Linked DNA regions of Variovorax terrae. The protein of the gene in region 2 interacts with the protein of the main gene of each other region in a pairwise test. Links are inferred from orthologs where the notes say so. Each region holds a gene or a part of one and is shown on either strand. Other genes may lie near its edges. The genes, in order: ruvC and ruvA.

What was found.
Region 1: the proteins of ruvA (region 2) and ruvC interact in binary tests that used the Escherichia coli proteins (3 or more experiments, as listed by UniProt). The link is inferred for Variovorax terrae from one-to-one orthologs.

The regions. Positions count from the first base shown.
Region 1 is NZ_JALGBI010000001.1:451,903-462,089, forward strand. Bases 1,910-4,721 are described here. They hold ruvC (crossover junction endodeoxyribonuclease RuvC), read right to left. Parts: upstream 3,684-4,721; coding sequence 3,135-3,683; downstream 1,910-3,134. Other genes in these bases: lpxC (UDP-3-O-acyl-N-acetylglucosamine deacetylase), read left to right, coding at 1,993-2,916; MMF98_RS02055 (hypothetical protein), read left to right, coding at 2,945-3,121; MMF98_RS02065 (phosphatidate cytidylyltransferase), read right to left, coding at 3,727-4,716. Outside these bases: cell division protein FtsA, read left to right, coding at 1-427; cell division protein FtsZ, read left to right, coding at 571-1,800; MMF98_RS02070 (lysophospholipid acyltransferase family protein), read right to left, coding at 4,787-5,398; MMF98_RS02075 (transglycosylase domain-containing protein), read right to left, coding at 5,438-6,181; aroE (shikimate dehydrogenase), read right to left, coding at 6,189-7,019; MMF98_RS02085 (energy transducer TonB), read right to left, coding at 7,040-7,888; MMF98_RS02090 (ribonuclease catalytic domain-containing protein), read right to left, coding at 7,891-9,957; MMF98_RS02095 (YqiA/YcfP family alpha/beta fold hydrolase), read right to left, coding at 9,994-10,187.
Region 2 is NZ_JALGBI010000001.1:243,966-254,298, reverse strand. The notes cover bases 1,339-4,296. They hold ruvA (Holliday junction branch migration protein RuvA), read right to left. Parts: upstream 3,125-4,296; coding sequence 2,552-3,124; downstream 1,339-2,551. Other genes in these bases: MMF98_RS01180 (sensor histidine kinase), read right to left, coding at 3,861-4,296; MMF98_RS01185 (response regulator), read right to left, coding at 3,167-3,826; MMF98_RS01195 (ParB/Srx family N-terminal domain-containing protein), read left to right, coding at 1,339-2,469. Outside these bases: Holliday junction branch migration DNA helicase RuvB, read right to left, coding at 1-122; more of MMF98_RS01195, read left to right, coding at 307-1,338; more of MMF98_RS01180, read right to left, coding at 4,297-5,750; MMF98_RS01175 (PhoH family protein), read left to right, coding at 5,755-6,705; rRNA maturation RNase YbeY, read left to right, coding at 6,746-7,195; MMF98_RS01165 (ParB-like protein), read left to right, coding at 7,240-7,866; MMF98_RS01160 (SulP family inorganic anion transporter), read left to right, coding at 7,886-9,574; dtd (D-aminoacyl-tRNA deacylase), read right to left, coding at 9,534-9,974; MMF98_RS01150 (cation diffusion facilitator family transporter), read right to left, coding at 10,069-10,333. UniProt on the Escherichia coli protein: The RuvA-RuvB-RuvC complex processes Holliday junction (HJ) DNA during genetic recombination and DNA repair.

The DNA.
Region 1 (10,187 bases), 200 kb from region 2 along the record:
CCCCGAGCAGCAGGTGGAAGTGCCGGGCCTGGGCGACCGCGGCCCGCGCATGCTGAGCAAGCAGGCGCTGGCCGGCGTGATCGAACCGCGCATCGAGGAGATCTTCTCGCTGGTGCAGCAGGTGGTGCGCGAATCGGGCTACGAGGAAGTGCTGTCCTCGGGCATCGTGCTCACTGGCGGCAGCGCCGTGATGCCGGGCATGGTGGAGCTGGGCGAGGACATCTTCCTCAAGCCGGTGCGCCGCGGCATCCCGAAGTATGCGAGCGCGCTGTCGGACATGGTGGCCCAGCCGCGCGCGGCCACCGTGATGGGCCTGCTCGAGGAGGCGCGCCTGGCGCGCCTGCGCGGTTTCAAGGTGGCGCAGAAGAACGGCTCCATGAAAACCGCCATGGGCCGCGTCAAGGACTGGTTCGTGGGGAACTTCTGACCATGAAACACAAACTCTGGCTCGCGCGCGGCAGCCCTCACTGGCGATGGCGGTGCACCGATCCGCCGTCATGAACGTTCATGACGCACCCCAACGCAATTACATGGCAACTGCACTATTCAGGAAAAATCAGGAGTAAGAACATGAGCATCGAAATGATTGAAGTAGAGGAATTCAATTTGGGCACCCAGATCAAGGTGATCGGCGTGGGCGGCGGCGGCGGCAACGCGGTCGGGCACATGATCGAGCGCCATGTGCAGGGTGTGGAATTCATCTGCGCCAACACCGACGCGCAGGCCCTGGCCCGCAGCTCCTCGCACAAGACCATCCAGCTCGGCCAGAGCGGCCTGGGCGCCGGCAGCAAGCCCGACAAGGGCCGCGACGCGGCGGAAGCGGCGGCGGACGACATCCGCGAGGCCATCGACGGCGCGCACATGCTGTTCATCACCGCCGGCATGGGCGGCGGCACCGGCACCGGCGCCGCACCGGTGATCGCGCGCATCGCCAAGGAGATGGGCATCCTCACCGTGGGCGTGGTCACCAAGCCGTTCGACTGGGAAGGCGGCCGCCGCATGACCAATGCCGACAACGGCCTGGCCGAGCTCGAGGCCAACGTCGATTCGCTGATCGTGGTGCTCAACGAGAAGCTGCTCGAGGTGCTGGGCGACGACATCACCCAGGACGAGGCCTTCGCCCATGCCAACGACGTGCTCAAGAACGCCGTGGGCGGCATCGCCGAGATCATCAACGTGCCCGGCCATGTGAACGTCGACTTCGAGGACGTGCGCACCGTGATGGGCGAACCCGGCAAGGCCATGATGGGCACGGCCGTGGCGGCCGGCCCGGACCGCGCGCGCATCGCTGCCGAGCAGGCCGTGGCCTGCCCGCTGCTCGAAGGCATCGACCTGTCGGGCGCCAAGGGCGTGCTGGTGCTGATCACCGCGGCCAAGGGTTCGCTGAAGCTCAGCGAGTCCAAGCTCGCGATGAACACCATCCGCGCCTATGCCTCGCCCGACGCGCATGTGATCTACGGCACGGCCTACGACGACGACCTCGGCGACGAGATCCGCGTGACCGTGGTGGCCACCGGCCTGTCGCGCCAGGGCGCGCGCCGCACCGCGCCGCCGCTGCAGGTGCTGCGCACCGGCACCGACAACGTGCCGTTCCATGTGCCGACCGTCAACGCGACCGTCGGCGGTCCCGGCGCGGCGGCGATGGGGGGCGGCATGGCCCAGCCCGACTACAACGGCATGGCCGTGCCCAGCGTGTGGCGCACCAACCGCACCCAGGCGGCGGCCAAGGTCGACGCGCTGGCCTCGGGCGGCATGGACGACTTCGAGATCCCGGCCTTCCTGCGCAAGCAGGCGGATTGATCGACCACCCCCGAAGCGGCCTGCGGCCGCTTCCCCCTCGAGGGGGCGCCACCAGCGGCCCGGCATAGCCGGTTCCGCGGTGGCCGCGAACGGGCCGCGCTGCGCGGGCCCTTGGGGCGGCAATGGTGTGGATAGCCAGAATCCATCTAGCTGAGCGCTGCAGACAGCGCTCTCCCGAATAAAATCATGGGCATGCTCCAGCAACGCACCCTCAAATCCCTGACCAAGGCCGTCGGCGTCGGCCTGCACAGCGGCCAGCGGGTGGAGCTCACGCTGCGGCCCGCGCAGCCGGACACGGGCATCGTGTTCCGGCGCGTGGACCTGCCCGAGCCGGTGGACATTCCGATCTCGGCGCTGGCGGTCAACGACACGCGCCTGGCCTCCACCATCTCGATGGGCGGCGCCAAGGTGCAGACGGTCGAGCACCTGATGTCGGCATTCGCCGGGCTCGGCATCGACAACCTCTACGTGGACATCACCGCCGAGGAGGTGCCGATCCTGGACGGCTCGGCGGCGTCGTTCGTGTTCCTGCTGCAAAGCGCCGGCATCGAGCTGCAGAAGGCGCCCCGGCGCTTCATTCGCGTGACCCGGCCGGTCGAGGTGCGCGAGGGGCAGGGCGACCACCTCAAGTGGGCCCGGCTCGATCCGTACCACGGCTACAAGCTCAGCTTCGAGATCGATTTCGCGCACCGCGTGGTCGACTCCACCGGCCAGCGCGTGGAGTTCGACCTGAGCTCGGGCTCCTACACGCGCGACATCGCGCGCGCGCGTACCTTCGGCTTCACCAAGGACCTGGAGATGATGCGCGCCAACGGCCTGGCCCTGGGCGGCGGGCTGGACAACGCCATCGTGATGGACGACTACAAGGTGCTCAACAGCGACGGCCTGCGCTACGACGACGAGTTCGTCAAGCACAAGATCCTCGACGCCATGGGCGACCTCTATCTGATCGGCAAGCCGCTGCTGGCGGCCTACAGCGCCTTCCGCTCCGGCCACGCGCTCAACAACAAGCTGCTGCGCGAGCTGCTGTCGCGCACCGATGCCTACGAAGTCGTGACCTTCGACGACGAGAAGCAGGCCCCCGCGGGTTTCGCCCGGCCGGCGCGCGCCTGGTAGCGCCGGCGGCCCGTTTTCCGTTCTCGCCATGCTGCTGTTCCGCTGGACGATCATGCTGCTGCTGTTCGCCGCGGCCGTGTCGTTCGCCTTCTACGCCGGCACGGGCCAGCCGCGCTACAAGCGCTTCGGCCTCGTCGTCCTCAAATGGACGCTGATCGCGGCATTCTGTTTCTTTGCCGTGCTGATTCTCGAACGGCTGGCCTGAGCGGCCTGGCCCCTCAGCGGCTGCGCCCGTCGCGGTACATGCCCGTGCTCTTGCGCTGCAGGCCGGTGGCGGCGGCCAGCCGGCCCATGGCCTGCCCGACATGCGCATGCGTGATCGCCAGGCCCAGGGCGTCGGCGGCGTCCGGGCCGGGCAGGCCGGGCAGCTTGAGCAGGCGCTTGACCATCTCCTGCACCTCGGCCTTGCCGGCCTTGCCATAGCCGGCAATCGCCTTCTTCATCTGCAGCGCGGTGTACTCGGCCACCGCGAGGTCGCACGACACCAGCGCGGTGACGCAGGCGCCGCGGGCCTGGCCCAGCAGCAGCGTGGCCTGCGGGTTGACGTTGACGAACACGATCTCGACCGACGCCATCTCGGGCTGGTAGCGCGCCACCACCTCGCCAATGCCCTGGAACAGCACCTTGAGCCGCGCCGGCAGGTCGCCGGTGGGCAGGTGCGTGGTCTTGATCGTGCCGCTGGCCACGTAGGCCAGCGCCGGCCCTTCCGCGTCGATCACGCCGAAGCCGGTGGTCTGCAGTCCGGGGTCGATGCCGAGGATGCGCATGTGCTATGAAATTTGTAGCAACAAAGAACCGTGGGGCGCGGACCTACAGGCCAAAATACCACCGAACGGAGTGGAAAAACACCGGTGCGGCGAAACACAGGGCGTCGACCCGGTCGAGCAGGCCGCCCGCGCCGGTCACCGACTGGCCCTGGGCGCCCCAGTTGGTGATGCCGCGGTCGCGCTTGAGGGCCTTCATCACGAAGTGGCCCATCGAGCCAGCGATGCACGCGATGAGGGCCATCGCCAGCGCCTGGCCGGGCTTGAACGGCGTGATGCCCGCCAGCAGCCCGCCCAGGAAGCTGGCCACGGCCACGCCGATGGCCCAGCTCTTCCAGTTGAAGCTTTTGCTGACGTTCGGCGCGACGGGCGGGCGCTGCATGCGGCGGCTCGCCAGGTGCTGCACGATCATGCAGCTTTGCACCACGAAGACCAGGAAGAACACCAGGAAGGCGTTCTTGCCCGCGTAGCCCGGAAACTTCAGCAGCAGCAGCGCGGGCACGTGGCTCATGCCGTAGATGCAGACCATGATGCCCCATTGCAGCTTGGCATTGCGCTCCAGGAAGCGGTGCGGATCGTCGGCCAGGGCGCTGACCACGGGAATCGCCAGGAACACATAGACCGGGATGAACACCGTGAACAGGTCGAAATGCGCCGTGCCCACCAGCCAGAACTGGATCGGCAGCACCACGAAGAACGCCAGCACCAGGCTGCGGTGGTCGCCCCGGCGCGTGGGCGACAGCGTGATGAACTCGCGCAACGCGAAGAACGAGACGATGCCGAACAGCACCGTCGCCACGCGCTCGCCCGAGGCCCAGCCGACCCAGAACACCACCACCATGAGCCACGAGGTCTTGAGCAGGCCGTTGAAGTTCCTCAGCTCGAGACGCCGGGCCTCGCTCCCGGCATCGTCGCCGCGCTCGCGCAGCGAGAGGATCAGCACGACCGTGCTGACGATGGCCAGCAGGCCGAACACGATGAGAAAGAGCGCGCCCACCTGCTGGGTCGCGCTCAGGCTGCGCAGGAACTGGTTCATCGGCGGGCCGCCTTGGCGCGGGCGGGGCCGCGCAGCCGGCCGGTGGCGGCGTGGGGGGTGGGGTGCATGCTCATACGTCTCTCAGTGCGATGACGGCCTGCCGCGCGCGGTCCAGGAAGGCGCGGCGCTCCTCGCCGGGCTCCACCCGCAGCGGGGCGCCGAAGGTCACGGAGCAGAGGATCGGCACCGGCACCACCTCGCCCTTGGGCATCACGCGCTGCACGTTGTTGATCCAGGCCGGCACCAGCACCACGCCGGGAAACTTCTCGGCCAGGTTGTACAGGCCGGCCTTGAAGGCCTGCGGCTCCTCGGCGTTGCCGCGCGTGCCCTCGGGGAAGAGGATGATCGAGTCGCCGTTGTTGAGCGCCTCGATCAGCGGCTCCAGCGGGTCTTGGTCACCCGTGCGTGCCCGGTCCACGTAGATGGCGTTGAACACCGCGGTGGTGATCCACTGCTTGAACGGGGTCTGGGTCCAGTAGTCCTTGGCCGCGATCGGCCGCGTGATGCTGCGCAGTTCCTCGGGCAGCGCGGCCCAGATCATGACGAGGTCGGCGTGGCTCTGGTGGTTGGCGAAATAGATGCGCTGCTCGGCCTTGGGCGGGCAGCCGTACCAGCGGGCCTGGGCGCCGGTGAGGAATCGGATCAGGCCCAGCAGGGACAGGCTCATCAACTTGGCAAGCATGGCGTGATGATACGGGCAGCCGCCGCTGCGCCGGCCCGCTCAGGGCAGCTCGGCGTCGCCCATGCGCGCCACGATGGTCGAGGCGCGATTCGACAGGTAGGCCGAGTTGGGCAGCTTCTCGAAGAATTTCGGGCGCGGCAGCATCACCGCGAGCCGCGCGGCCTCGTAGGCGCTGAGCCGCGCCGCGGGCTTGCGGTAGTAGTGCTGGGCCGCCGCCTCGGCGCCGAACACGCCGTCGCCCCACTCCACGCTGTTGAGGTAGATCTCGAGGATGCGCTGCTTGCCCAGCAGGTGCTCGAGCAGCAGGGTCAGCACGAACTCCTGTCCCTTGCGCAGCAGCGTGCGCTCGCCCGACAGCAGCAGGTTCTTGGCGAGCTGCTGGGTGATGGTGGAGCCGCCCACGATCTTGGGCGCGCGCGCAGTGGGCCGGGTGCTGGAGCGCGCGAGCTGGGCGCGCCGCGCCGCCTGCTCCTCGGCCTTGGCGTTCTTCTGCCAGGCCTTCTCGATGGCGTCCCAGTCCACGCCGTCGTGGTTGACGAAGCTATCGTCCTCCGAGGCGATCACGGCGCGCTTGAGGTTGTCGGAAATCTGCGCATAGGGCACCCATTGCTGGCGCCAGGGCAGGCGGCCGGTCTCGGTGGCGAGGCGCCAGGCTTCCGAGCGCTGGAAGGTGGTGGACTGCGGGTCGACCACCAGCATCAGGGCGATGCGGCCCACGAAGAACAGCTGCAGGGCCACGGCCGCCACCACGACGAGCCCGATCCAGCGCAGCAGGGCTTTCATGGCCGCTTCATCCGAAGGTGGCGCGCATCTCGGCCAGCAGATCGGCCGTGGGCGGACGCACGCCGCGCCACAGCAGGAAGGCTTCGGCCGCCTGCTCCACCAGCATGCCCAGGCCGTCGCGCGGCACGGCGCCATGTTCGCGCGCCCAGGCCATGAAGCCCTGCGCGGCGGGGCCGTACATCATGTCCACCGCCAGCGCGCCGGGCTTGAGCACGCTCGCGGGCACCGGAATCGCGGCGCCGTTCAAACTGCTGGCCGTGGCGTTGATGATCACATCGAAATGGCCCCGAAGTCCTTGCAGGGTGGACGTTTGCAGCTCTGTTTTTTGTAGTAGTGCGAGGCTGGCGTGGCGCGCCGCCAGCACATCGGCCCGCTCCTGCGTGCGGTTGGCGAGGGTGAGGCTGCGCGGCCGGGCGCCGAGCAGCGGGCCCAGCACGCCGGCCGCGGCGCCGCCCGCGCCGATCAGCAGCAGGTCGCACCCGGCAAGGTCGACGCCGGCGTGGCGCGTGATGTCGTTGACCAGGCCCACGCCATCGGTGTTGTCGGCCTGGATGCCGCCGTCGGCCTCGAAGCGCAGGGTGTTGACGGCCTGCGCCAGGCGGGCGCGCTCCGTGGTGTGGCTGGCCAGCGCGGCCGCCTCGAACTTGAAGGGCACGGTGACGTTGCAGCCGCGGCCGCCTTCGGCACGGAAGGCCTGCACGGCGGCGGCGAAGCCATCGAGCGGCGCCAGCCGCTTGCCGTAGTGCAGCGACTGGCCGGTGAGTTCGGCAAAGCGGGCGTGGATCCACGGCGACTTGCTGTGCTCCACCGGGTTGCCCATCACGCAGTATTGATCCATGGGGTGCGGCGCCGCCGGGTTCAGCGGGCGGTGAGTTTGGTTTCCAGGGTTTCGTCGCGCGTGAACTTGAAGCGCGACACCACCACGATCTGGTCGGCCTTGCGGCGCATCGCGTCGCTGAAGCGGCCGAACGGCCCGGCGCCGCGGGCGATGGCCTGGGCCCGCCGGTCCAGCGTGAGGTTGCCCGAGGTCTCGACCACCTCGGTGGCGAGCAGGCGGCCGTCGTGGTTGACCGTCACGATCATGGTGAGCTCGCCGTAGAGCTTCTTGCCCGCGGTCTCGGGGAAGTTCTCGGTGCCGCGATCCTCGATGCGGCGGCGCAGGCTGTCGTAGTACACCGCGTACACCTCCTCGCGCGTGGCGGGGCTGATGTAGCGCTTCTTGGGCCGCGCGTTTTCCTCGTTGATGCGGCGCTCGATCTCGGCCAGCAGCTTGATGAGCTGGCGGCGCTTTTCCTCGCGGGCGGCGGCCTCCAGGTTGGTGCTGGGCTGCTTCGGATCGGGCGGGGGCAGGGCGGCGAGCTGCTTCTTGAGCTGTGCCAGCAGCAGCGTCTGCTGCTCCTGCATGGCTTCGATCTTGCGCTGCGCGTCTTCGGTGGCATCGCCCATCTCGGTCAGGGCCGAGGGCGGCAGCGGCGTGGTGGCGCGGCCCTTGTCGGCCTCGCCGCCGCCGGCCAGCGCGTACTGGGCGATGGCGCGGGCCTTGTCCGGGCGCTCGCTGGCACGGGCGTTGACCAGGATCACTTCGAGCGGCGTGTCCTGGAACACGCGGTTGAAGCTCTCGGGGTCGACGAAGCGCACGGTCAGCAGCACCGCATGGAATGCGACAGAGGCGCCGAGCGCCCATTGGAGTGTGCTGAAGGACCGCAGGTTCACGGGGAGGAATTATCGCCCGAAGCCGCCTCGTTTTCGCTGACATCCACCGCGATCGCGATCGGTCCGGCGGCCACTTCCTCGCCCTCGTCCTCCTCGTCGGAGGCGGCCTCGGGGGCTGCCGCGGCGTCCAGCCGTTCGAGCACGGTGCCGTTCACGTCGAGCGTGATTTCATCGATGGCGCCGAGCTTCACGCGCAGCTTCGCGCCGCGCGGCAGGCCCTGCGCGCCGAGCACCGGCAGCACCAGCGGCAACTCGTCCGCGCGCACCAGCACGCTGCCGGGCAGGTCCTTGAACACCGTGGCGGTGAGCTCGGTGATGCCCTGCTGCTCCAGGTATTTGAGCGTCCAGAAGCGCTCCATGCCGGCCTGGTAGCCGTTGTAGGCGCTGTAGGCGGCATCGAAGCCGCTGATGATGGAGAACAGCTCGGCGTCCTTGGGCTTGAACGGCGCGGCCAGCGCCGCCGTGCGGCCGTGGCGCGCGCAGGCGATGATCTGCCACTGGTTCACGAGGTCGGTGTAGCGGCGCAGCGGCGAGGTGCTCCAGGCGTAGCTCTTCACGCCGATGCCGGCGTGCGGCAGCGCCTTGGTGCCCATGCGCACCTTGACGCCGGGCGCCAGGCTGGCCTGGCTGCGGTAGATGCCGGGCACGCCGGACTCGGCCAGCCAGTTACCCCAGGTGCTGTTGGCCAGGATCATGGCCTCGGACACGATCAGGTCCAGCGGCGCGCCGCGCTGGCGCGTGGTGATCTGCACCTGCTCGCTGCCGGTGGGTTCGCTGCCGTCGTTTCCGATGAGGCGGAAGTTGTAGTCGGGCCGGTTGAAGGTCTCGGGCTTGCCGCGCACCACCTCGCGCCGCGCCTTCAGCTGCTGGGCAAGGCGGTATAAAAACGATAGCACGTCACGACCGACCGGCAAGGACATCGGGCCGTTTTCATGCTCAAACGCGGGGTTTTGCAGCCAGGCCTCGGTGACCACGGCGTCGAGCTGGTCGTGGCGCAGGTTGGCGGCGATCGGCACGCGCTCGAGCCGGGTCTGCGTGTCGCGGATCTCAAGCGAGGCCTCGTCGAACGTGACGTACAGCGACACGGCCGGGCAGTCGCGCCCTTCCTGCAGCGTGTAGGTCTGCACCACGTCGTCGGGCAGCATGGTGATCTTGTAGCCCGGCATGTAGACGGTGGACAGCCGCTGGCGCGCCACCTGGTCGATCGCGCCCGCGGGCTGGATCGCCAGCCCCGGCGCGGCGATGTGGATGCCCAGCACCACGCTGCCGCTGCCCAGGCCCTGCACCGACAGCGCATCGTCGATCTCGGTGGTCTGCGAATCGTCGATCGAGTAGGCCTGCACGGCGGCCAGCGGCAGCTCGTCCTTGATGAGCGGCGCTTCGAGCGGCGGGAAGCCCGTGCCCTTGGGGAAGTTGTCGAACAGGAAGCGCTTCCAGTGGAACTGGTAGGCCGAGTCGATGGCGCCGGCCTGCTGCAGCAGCTCCAGCGGCGCGGTCTGCGTGGCGCGGCTGGCCTCGACCACGGCCTTGTACTCGGGCGCGTTCTTGTCGGGCTTGAACAGGATCTTGTAGAGCTGCTCGCGGATCGGCGCCGGGCAGCTGCCGCGGCCCAGTTCCTCGGCCCAGGCGGCGATCTGCGCCAGCACCTGCTTCTTCTTCTCGATGGCGGCGAGCGCCTGCTGCACGATCTCGGCCGGCGCCTTGCGAAAGCGCCCCTTGCCGGCGCGGCGGAAGTAGTGCGGCGCCTCGAACAGGCGCAGCAGCGCGGCGGCCTGCTGTTCGAGCGAGGCCTTGTCGTTGAAATAGTCGCGCGCCAGGTCGGCGAAGCCGAATTCGTCTTCGGGCGCGAATTCCCAGGCCAGTTCCAGCTCGATGGTCTGGCTCAGGGCCTGGGCCTGGGCCAGCAGCTCGGCCGGGGCGGGTTTCTCGAACTTCAGCAGGATGTTGGCGGCTTTCACCTTCACGCGCTTGCCGCTGTCCAGTTCGACCTGGGCGGACGATTCCGCCTCCGACAGCACGCGCCCGGCGAGAAACTTGCCGGCTTCTTCAAACAATGCAAACATGGGGCGATTGTCCCATGCGGGCCGGCGCAGCCCGGCTCAGGCGAGGTCGAGAAAGGCCAGGATCCCGCCGAGATGGGCGTCGAAATCGCTCAGGGCGTGGTCGCCGCCTTCAAGCAGCTTGACGCGGGCGCCGGGATAGCGGCCCGTCATCTCGCGCCAGTCCAGCAGTTCGTCGCCCTTGGCGATCACGGCGAAGTAGTTCTCGGGCTGTGCTGGCGGCCCGCATTCGA
Region 2 (10,333 bases):
TCGAGCAGCTTGGGGCGCAGCGCGCGCTCGATCGCCTCCTCGTTGGGCGAGGCGGGCGCGGCGGACACCACGCGCTGGCGCGGTGCGGAGTCGAGGCTGAAATCGTCGGTCTGGATGGTCATGGTGGTTGGTGCGGGCCTGGCCTGCCTGCGGCGGCCGGCCCATCCCGGATTGTGCCCAAGTCCGCGGCCCGCAGGAGGCGCTGTCACGCCATTGTCATCCCGCGTTCACAGAATCGGGCCGCTCCCGGCAGCGCCTGACAAGGCCTGCGCCGGCCTGTTCAACCTTTTCTGATGGACGCCCATGATGAATTTCCAACGGACCCGCGCGCACCTGGCGGGCCTGATCGGCCTCACCGGCCTGCTGCTGTCCGCCTGCGGCGGCGGCGACTCGCTGCTGGCCTCCAACCCCAATCCGAACCCCGGCACGCCGGCGGTGGCGCTGCAGCCCCTGTCGGGCGGCACGCAGTATGTGGGCACGGCCGGCTTCGGCGACACCGTGTCCATCGCGCTCGACCAGCCCGCGGCCGGCCAGCTCACGCTGCGCTTCGTCGACTCGCGCTTCGGCCTGGCCGGCGCCCTGAGCGCCCGCTACAGCACCCAGCCTGATGGCTCGCTGCTGGCCACGAATTTCAGCGCCGTCGCAGGCAGCGGCGTGCCCGCGGCCCTGTCCGCCGCGCTGACCGGCCTGAGCCTGCGCTTCCAGGTGGAAGGCGGGCTGCTGAGCGGCTCGCTGGCCCAGGTGCCCAACCTCAAGGCGGCCGACGGCTCGCTGCTGCAGGGCCATGTGGCGGCCTCCAACCAGGGCGTGGCCGACATCGCCAAGCTGGCCGGCGTCTACAGCTTCTTCAAGCAGGCCACGGCCTACAGCGCGCGCGGCGTGGCACAGGGCACGGCCGACAGCGCCTACGGCCAGCTCAAGGTCCAGGCCGACGGCAAGCTGCGCCTGTGCCTGGGCCAGGCCTACGGCGACAGCTGCAGCGGCGGCCAAAGCGGCCAGATCGCGGCCGAGGCCGACCAGAAGCAATTCCCCGGCGCCTTCGCCCTGACGCTGGACGGCCAGCGCATCGGCCGCCTGATGGTGGGCGCGCAGTCCAGCGCCGCCACGCTGTTCGTGGACGAGTACACCAGCGCCAGCGATGGCAGCTTCCGCACCGGCGCCTGGGTGCTGCAAAGCGCGGCCGTGCCGCTGGCCGCCAATGCGCTGGACGGCGAATGGCTGTGCGCCCAGCCCGAGCTGGACGCCAAGGGCCTGGCCACCGGCCGCACGCAGCGCAACTTCGTGTCGATCGCGGGCAGCCTGCTGCAGACCGACACCATCGACACCGACGTGGCGCTCACGCCCAACGCCGCCTTCTCCATCGGCGCCACGCCAACGCTGGCCACCGGCGTGAACGGCCTGGTGACCGGCCAGTGGTCCGACAGCCGCGCCCTGGCACGCGTGTTCCTGCCCGTGGGCAAGAGCACGGCCTACTACGCCGGCACCTCGGGCAGCGCCCGCTTCTCGGGCCAGTGCCGCCTGCTGCCGGCGCAGACGCCGATCACCACCTACGCCTCCGCGCCCAGCAACGGCACCGGCACCCTGACCATCACGCTGGGCGATGCGCGCCCGACGCAGCCGGCCATCGGCTACGACCAGATCTTCTACAAGCTGGCGCGCTACAACAACACGGCCAACGCCTCGACCCAGTGGAAGAAGGAGTTCGACGACTACTGCGAAGCCACCGGCCTGACCGACGGCGCCAAGGGCGCGAGCGTGATCGCGGGCACCTCGCTGCTGACCAGCACCAGCAGCTTCACCTGCTCGACCAAGACCTTCGACATCACCGCCCTCAAGTCGGCCGTGGTCGGCCCCAAGGGCGTGTTGTACCTGACGGACGGGCACCACACCTTCACCAGCTTCTGGGAAGCGCCCAACGGCGGCGGCGCCGGCGTCAAGATCCCGGTGGTGATGAAGGGCAACTTCATGGACCAGAACAACGCGAGCTTCTGGCGCGGCATGCGCGCGCGCAAGACGGCCTGGCTCAAGACGCCCGACGGCCGCGCCATCACGCCGGCCGACCTGCCGGCCCAGCTCGGCCTCTCCAACGGCTTGAAGGACGACGCCTACCGCTCGCTGCTGTACTTCACGCGCGGCATCGGCTACGACCAGCCTGCCACCGGCACCGAGTTCCTGGAGTTCTACTGGGCCGAATGGCTGCAGGCCAGCCCGCAGAACTTCAAGCTCTCGGCCTACACCCTGACCGACGCAGCCAGCTACCTGCAGGCCATCCAGGCCGCCTCCAACCTGATGCTCGAAACGCCCGACGCCACCGTGATCGGCTCGTCCGGGCTGAACGCGGTGCAGATGGGCAAGCGCACGAGCTTCGACAACACCACCTACACCGACCTCAACACCCCGGTGTCGGCAACCAAGCCCGGCAAGCTGGCCTACGCGCTGAGCTGGCGCGCGGCGCTGGCGGCCAAGTAACGGTGTTCGCGCCGGGCTCGGCCCGGCCGCAACCGCCCCACCGGCAGCGCCACGAGGCCTGCCGGTTTTTTTTGGGCGGAAGCTACTTGGCCAACGCCTTGAGCGCGAGCTTGATGCCTTCGCTCACGCCCACGTCCGCCGGCAGCGCCTTGAGCGCCTGCGCCGCTTCCCGGTCGCTGTAGCCCAGCGCCATCAGCGCCTGCAGGATGTCGGCCTGCGCATCGCTGGTCACCGCTGCATGCACGCCGATGTCGGCGCCGAGCTTGCCCTTGAGCTCGAGCAGCAGGCGCTCGGCGATCTTCTTGCCGATGCCCGGCACCTTGACCAGGCGGCCCGGCTCCTGCAGGCTCACCACCTGCGCCAGCTCGCCCACGCTCATGCCGCTGAGCACGCTGAGCGCCGTGCGCGGGCCCACGCCCGAGATCTTGATGAGCTGGCGAAAGGCCGCGCGCTCGGCCGCCGTGCCGAAGCCGTACAGGATCTGCGCGTCCTCGCGCACCACGAAGTGCGTAAGCAGCGTGACCTTCTCGCCCAGCCCGGGCAGGTTGTAGAACGTGCTCATGGGCACGTCCACCTCGTAGCCGACGCCGTGGCAGTCCAGCAGCACCTGGGGCGGGTTCTTTTCGGCCAGCGTGCCTTGCAGTCGTCCGATCATGGGGTTCCTGGAGTGATAAGGAGAAGAAAAGCGGGTGCAGCGTCAGGGCTGCACCAGGCCGCGGCGCGCCGCTTCCAGCGCGGCTTCGGCGCGCGACGACACATCGAGCTTACGGTAGACCTGCTTGATGTAGTCGGCGATGGTGTGCTTGGACAGGCCGAACTGCAGCGCGATCTCGGGCAGGGTGTAGCCCTTGGCCACGCGCTGCAGCACCTCGGTCTCGCGGTCGGTCAGCATCACCTCGTCGTCGGCCGGCCGGACCGGCGAGGCCTGGCGCCGCCCGGCCTCGGCGAAATGGGCCAGCACGCGCCGCGCGATCGGCGGCGACAGCGGCGGCTCGCCCTGGGTCATGCGCAGCAGCTGCGCCACCAGGGCGTCCTGCGGCTGCTCCTTGAGCAGGTAGCCGAAGGCGCCGGCCTGCAGCGCGGGGAACAGGTGGTCGTCGTCATCGTAGATCGTCACCACCACCGGCAGCGCCTGCGGCTGGTGCCGGCGCAGCGCGCCCACCACGTCGATGCCGCTGCCGTCGGGCAGGCCCAGGTCGATCAGCGCCAGGTCGAAACGGCCCTGGTGGATGCAGGCCAGGGCCTGGTCGCGCCGCGCGGCCGCCACCACCTGCAGCGAGGGAAACGCCGCCCGCGCCACCTGGCCGAGCCAGGTGCGGATTTCGGGCAGGTCCTCCACGATCAGGGCATGTTGCATAGGGAGGCCATGTTAGCGGATGGCCGGCACCCGCTCAGGCCCGTGCGGCCCCGGTGCGCGCCGGCCCCAGGGGCACCTGCACCCGCAGCAGCGTGCCGCCCGAGGCGCCGGGGGAGAAGCCGTGCACGCCTTCGAGCGTGCGCACGCGCCGCTCGATGCCGGGCAGGCCGTGGCCCAGCGACGCCGTGGCCTCGGGCGGCAGGCCGCGTCCGTCGTCCTCCACCTCGAGCCGCAGGGCGCCCGGCGGCAGCGCGATGCGCACGCGGCAGCAGCCCCCGCCGCTGTGGCGGATGGCGTTGGACACGGCCTCGCGCAGGATGCGCGTGAGCTGCACGTGGGTGCGCGCGGGCAGCACCAGGTCGGGCGGCGGCTCGTCGGCCTGCCACTGCGCGGCCAGGCCGGCCGCCGCCAGCCGCGATACCGTCTCCGCGCGCCAGTCGGCCAGCACGTCGGCCGCACGGGCCGGTGCGGCGGTCAGGCCGCGCACGCTCAGGCGCATCTCGTCGAGCGCCTGGCGCGCCATGCCGGCCACGCGCTCGGACTCGGAGGCCTGCGCGATCGTCAGCAGCTTGGCGCCGAGGTCGTCGTGCAGGTCGGAGGCGATGCGCTGGCGTTCGCCCTGGGCGGCCTGGGCCGTGCGCAGCAGCGTGAGTTGCTCGTAGTTGCGCTCGATCTCGGCCGACTTCTCGGCCACGCGCTGCTCCAGCTCCTGGGCCACGCGCTCGGAGCGCCCGAGCGCCGCCGCGAACTGCTGGATCAGCCGCGCGCCGATGGCCACGAAGATCACCGGCATCGCGAAATGGACGAGGTGCACGCGCGGCAGATCGACCCAGGCGTTCTGGATCGCGATCTCGGCGCCGGCCAGCAGCGCGGCCAGCATCACCGCCGAGCCGATCAGCCACAGCTCGTTGCGCATGCTGCGCCAGGCCTGCCAGCAGAAGCAGGCCAGCGCCGCGATGAACTCCGCCACCACCACCGTGTACCAGAACGAGGCCACGCCGAACACCCGCTGCGGGCCGCCTAGCACCAGGCAGGCGGGCACCACCACGCACTGCGCGGCCAGCAATACCGTGACCCAGCGCCGGGACTGGCCCGCGTAATGCAGCAGGAACTGCACGCCGGCATAGATGGCGGGCGGAAACAGCGAGGTGATGAGGATCTCGGTCCAGACCCCGGGCAGCGGGCTGTCCTGCAGGTACAGCCGGATGCCGATCACGGCCCAGGCGATCTGGAACGCGCCGAAATAGCGGTAGTAGCGCTCGGCCGGCCGCATCAGGCTCAGCGCCAGCATGAACAGGCCGAACGACACCATACCCGCGCCGATGATCTGGGCCACGGTGACGTTCCAGAAATACTGACGCTCGTAGCGGTCGCGCAGCGGCTCCTCGGGGCCCAGCAGCACCGGCGACAGGCCGGTCTGGCGCTGGCGCGCCGTCACCTCGCCCTGGGCATAGCCCGCCAGGCGGATGTCCAGCCGGTTGCCCGTGGGCTGCAGCAGCCGCGCGGGCAGCACGAACAGCTGCGGGTAGTAGCAGTTGCGCGTGAGCGGCTCGCTCATGCGGCCGCCGCTGCCCAGCAGGGTGCCGTTGATCCAGACCTCCACGTTGGTGCAGGCGCGCTCCAGGTACACCGCCGGCAGGCTCAGGCCCGGGTCGTCGAACGTGATGCGGTACCAGGCGTGGCCGTGGAACTGCGGCCGCTGCGACCAGTCCGCCGGCAGGCTCTGCGTGCCGGCCTCGTACACCTCGGGCGGCGTGGCCGAGGGGCTCCACGACAATTGCGCCAGGTCGAACGTGGCGATGCCGTCCGGCCCCGCCGGCGCGCCGGCCCAGGCCAGGGGCAGCAGGGCCCAACACAGCAGCGCCAGCAGCCAGCCGCGGTTTGGCCCGACAATCAGGGCGTTGATCACTCTGCAAAAGCGCATCCCCTTGATTCTGCGACATTCATTCACGCCGCCCAACAACACCCGCCTCGGCCACCTGTGCGGGCCCACGGACGAGCACCTGCGCACCATCGAGGCGGCCCTGCAGGTCAGGATCGCCCACCGCCACGAGCAGTTCAAGGTCGACGGCGCCAAGGCCCGGGCCGAACGCGCGCTCGAAGTGCTGCAGGCGCTCTACGAAATCGCGGCGCGCCCGATCGACGCGGCCAAGGTGCAGCTGATGCTGGCCGGCGACGCGGCCATGAGCGAGGCCGAGGACGGCAGCATGACGCTGCACACCCGCCGCACCGACCTGCGCGCGCGCACGCCCAACCAGTCGGTCTACCTCGACAACATCGCCCACCACGACATCACCTTCGGCATCGGCCCGGCCGGCACCGGCAAGACCTACCTGGCCGTGGCTTGCGCGGTCGATGCGCTGGAGCGCAGCGCGGTGCAGCGCATCGTGCTCACGCGGCCGGCGGTGGAAGCCGGCGAGAAGCTCGGCTTCCTGCCCGGCGACCTGAGCCAGAAGGTCGACCCCTACCTGCGCCCGCTGTACGACGCGCTGTACGACCTGATGGGCGTCGAGCGCGTCAACAAGGCGTTCGAGCGCAGCGCGCTGGAGATCGCGCCGCTGGCCTTCATGCGCGGGCGCACGCTGAACAACGCCTTCGTCATCCTCGACGAGGCGCAGAACACCACGCCCGAGCAGATGAAGATGTTCCTCACGCGCATCGGCTTCGGCAGCAAGGCCGTGGTGACGGGCGACGTGAGCCAGATCGACCTGCCCAGGGGCCAGCTCTCCGGCCTGGTGGACGCCGAGCGCGTGCTCAAACGCGTCAAGGGCATCGCCCACACCCGCTTCACCAGCGCCGACGTGGTGCGCCATCCGCTGGTGGCGCGCATCGTGGATGCCTACGACGCCCAGCGCAAGCGGGTGGATGCTACAAAATAGATAGCACACTTCGTCCACCCCACCTGGACTTCCGGCTTAAATGACTCAAAAAAACTCCGTTTCACTGCAATTCGGCGCCTTTCCCGGCGCCCCGGCCCACCGCGCCCTGCTCAAGCGCGCCACCGTGGCCGCATGGGTCGGCCATGCGCTGGCTGCGCCCGGCGAGATCGGCGTGCGCATCGTCGGCGAGGACGAGGGCCGCGCGCTCAACCTGCAGTACCGCGGCAAGGACTACGCCACCAACGTGCTGACCTTCGACTACGCGCAAGAGCCCGTGGTCATGGCCGACCTCGTGCTGTGCGCCCCGGTGGTCGAGCGCGAGGCCCGCGAGCAGGGCAAGACGCTGGAAGCCCACTACGCCCACCTGCTGGTGCACGGCACCCTGCACGCCCAGGGCTGGGACCACGAGACCCATGAGCGCGACGCGCTGGAGATGGAGGCGCTGGAAATCCTGCTGCTCGGCGCACTGGGGTACGGCAACCCTTACTGAGGGATACTGGCGGACCGTTCATTGCCACTCCCAGGAGGCCCGCCATGCACACCCGCCACCAGCATCTGTTCAAGACCGACCTGCGCCGGCTGCGTCCGACCCAGATCACCGTGGGCTACGCCGAGGTCGAGCAAAAGCGCGGCCTGTGGAGCGGCATGGGCAAGGCCGAACGCCAGAAGTTCCTGGACAGCCACTGGTTCCCCGCGGTGCGCGGCCCGGGCGACAACTTCTACATCGTCGACCACCACCACCTGGGACGCGCCCTGCTCGAAGAGGGCGTGGACCAGAGCTTCGTGGTGCTGCTCAAGGACCTGAGCATGCTCGGCAAGGACGAGTTCTGGACCGTGATGGACCACCACCAGTGGGTCCACCCCTACGATGCCAAGGGCCGCCGCCGCACCGTGGCCGACCTGCCCAAGGCGCTGGACAAGCTGACCGACGACCCTTACCGCAGCCTGGCCGGCGAGGTGCGCCATGCCGGCGGCTTTCCCAAGGACGCGACACCGTTCGCCGAATTCCTGTGGGCCGACTTCTTCCGCCGCCGCATCAAGACCGCGCAGATCCAGCGCGACCCCGACACCGCCCTGCAAAAGGCCATGACGCTGTGCCACAGCACCGAGGCCGCCCACCTGCCCGGCTGGTCGGGCGAGGCCGCGCCCCTGGCGTCCTGACCCGGCGGCGACGCGTGCCATGAGCGACGCAAGCCCTTCGCGCCCGCCGGCCGGTGCCGCGCCCGCGGGGGGCAGTGCCTGGTGGCCCGACCTGCTGGCCGGCCTCTCGGTGGCCGGCGTGCTGCTGCCCCAGGCCGTGGCCTACGCAGCGATCGCCGGCGTGCCGCCGCTGCACGCCTTGCTGGCCACCCTGGCCGGCCTGTGCCTGTACCCCTGGTTCGGCACCAGCCGCTTCGCCATGGTGGCGCCCACCTCGTCCTCGGCGGCGGTGTTCGCCTCGGCCCTGAGCCTGGGCGGGCCGGCCATGGGCTACGCGCTGGTCGGGCTGACCGGCGCGCTGTTTCTCGCGGCCGCCGCGCTGCGCGCCGGCTTTCTTGGCGCCTTCATCTCGCGCCCGGTGCTGCGCGGTTTCGCCTGGGCGCTGGCGCTGACCATCGTGCTCAAGCAGTTGCCGCCGATCGCGGGCGTGCCGGTGCATGCCGCGCAGGTCGGGCCGCTGCTGTGGGATCTGCTGGCGCAGGCGCCGCATTGGCATCTGCCCAGCCTGGCGCTGGGCTTGGGCGCGCTGGCCCTGTGGCTGGCGCTGGCGCACGGCCTGCGGCGCTGGCTGTACGTGCCGACCTCGCTGCTGGTGCTGGCGCTGGGCGTGGCGCTGTCGGCCGCGTTTGGCCTGGGCGCGCGCGGCGTGGCGCTGGTGGGCGACATCGCCTGGCAGCCGATGGCCTGGCAATGGCCCGCCCTGAGCAGCGCGCAATGGCTGCATGCGATGGAGATCGCGCCCGCGCTGCTGCTGATTCTGTTCGCCGAATCCTGGGGCGCGGTGCGCTCGCTGGCGCTGCAGGGCGGCGACCGGGTCGACGCCAACCGGGAGTTGCTGGCGCTGGGCGCGGCCAACGTTGCCTGCGGGCTGGTGCAGGGCCTGCCGGTGGGCGCAGGCCTGTCCGCCGCCTCGGCCAGCCAGGCCGCCGGCGGGCGCAGCAAATGGGCCGGCGTGGCCGCCGCGCTGGCGCTGGCGCTGCTGCTGTGGCAGGCGCGGCCCGCGCTGGCCCTGCTGCCGGTGCCGGTGCTGGCCGCCGTGGTGGTGGGCATCCTCTCGCACGCCCTGTGGCCGCGCACCTTGCTGACCAGCCTGCGGCTGGGCGGCGACGCCTGGCTGGCGCTGGCGGCCGCCGCCGGCGTGCTGCTGGCCGGCGTGCTGTTCGGCATGCTGCTGGCCGTGGCGCTGTCGCTGCTGCTAGCGATCCGGCGCTTCGCGCAGCCGCTGGTCGCCGAACTGGGGCAGTTGCCGGGCACGCGCGACTACCTGGATTGCACACGCCATCCCGAGGCGGCCACGGTGGCCGGCACGCTCATCATGCGGCCCGAGGAGCCGCTGTTCTTCGCCAACGCCGAGCAGGTGTTCCAGCTCGTGCACCGGCGCGCCGACGCCGCGCAGGTGCGGGTCGTGGTGCTGAGCCTGGAGGTCTGCGACGACCTGGACAGCACGGCGGTGGAGGCGCTGGCCGAGTTCGCCGCCAGCCTGCGCGGCCAGGGCCAGTCCCTGCTGCTGGCGCGCGTCAAGGACCGGCCGCGCGCGGCCCTGGTGCGCATGGGGCTGGCCGGCGAGGCCGCCCCCGGCGGCGTGGCGCTGTTCTGGAGCGTGGACGACGCGGTGCGGGCCGCGGCCGCTAGGCCACCCGCAGCGGAATCGTCACCGGCCCGTCATTGACCAGGTGCACCTTCATGTCGGCCGCGAAGCGCCCGGTGGCAACCACCGGATGCGCGGCACGGGTCTGCGCCACGAAGTGGTCGTAGAGCCGCCGCCCCTCGCCGGGCGCCGCGGCGCCAGTGAAGCTGGGCCGATTGCCGCTCGAGGTGTCGGCCGCCAGCGTGAACTGGCTCACGATCAGCAGGCCGCCGCCGGTGTCCTGCACGCTGCGGTTCATCTTGCCGGCCTCGTCGGAGAAGATGCGCAGCTTGAGCAACTTGGCCAGCAGCCGGTCGGCCTGCCCCTTGCCGTCGCCGCGCTCGGCGCACACCAGCACCAGCAGGCCGGGGCCGATCTCGCCCGCCACCTGTCCGTCGATCACCACGCGGGCCTCGCTCACCCGCTGCACCAGCGCCAGCATCAGGCCAGCTCCCCCTGCGGCGCATGCAGCGAGCGCCCCGTCGCGCAGTAGAAAAGGATTGGTGGAACGCGCAGCGCGAAGCCTGGGGATTGCCTCATAGAAGATCCTTCTCGTCGTCGAAATGCGCCTCCACGTCGCTCGGCAGCAACTGGATGGTGGCGCGCAACCCCGGCACCGCGCTCATCAGGGCCTGCTCCACGCTGGTGCGCAGCGCGGCCGCGCGGCCCAGCGTCCAGCCCGCGGGCATGTGCATGTGCAGGTCCACGAAGCGGCGCTGGCCGGCGCGGCGCGTGGACAGGTGGTCGAAGCGGATGATGGCGATCTCGCCGCGGCGGTGCTCGAAACCGGCCAGCGTCTGG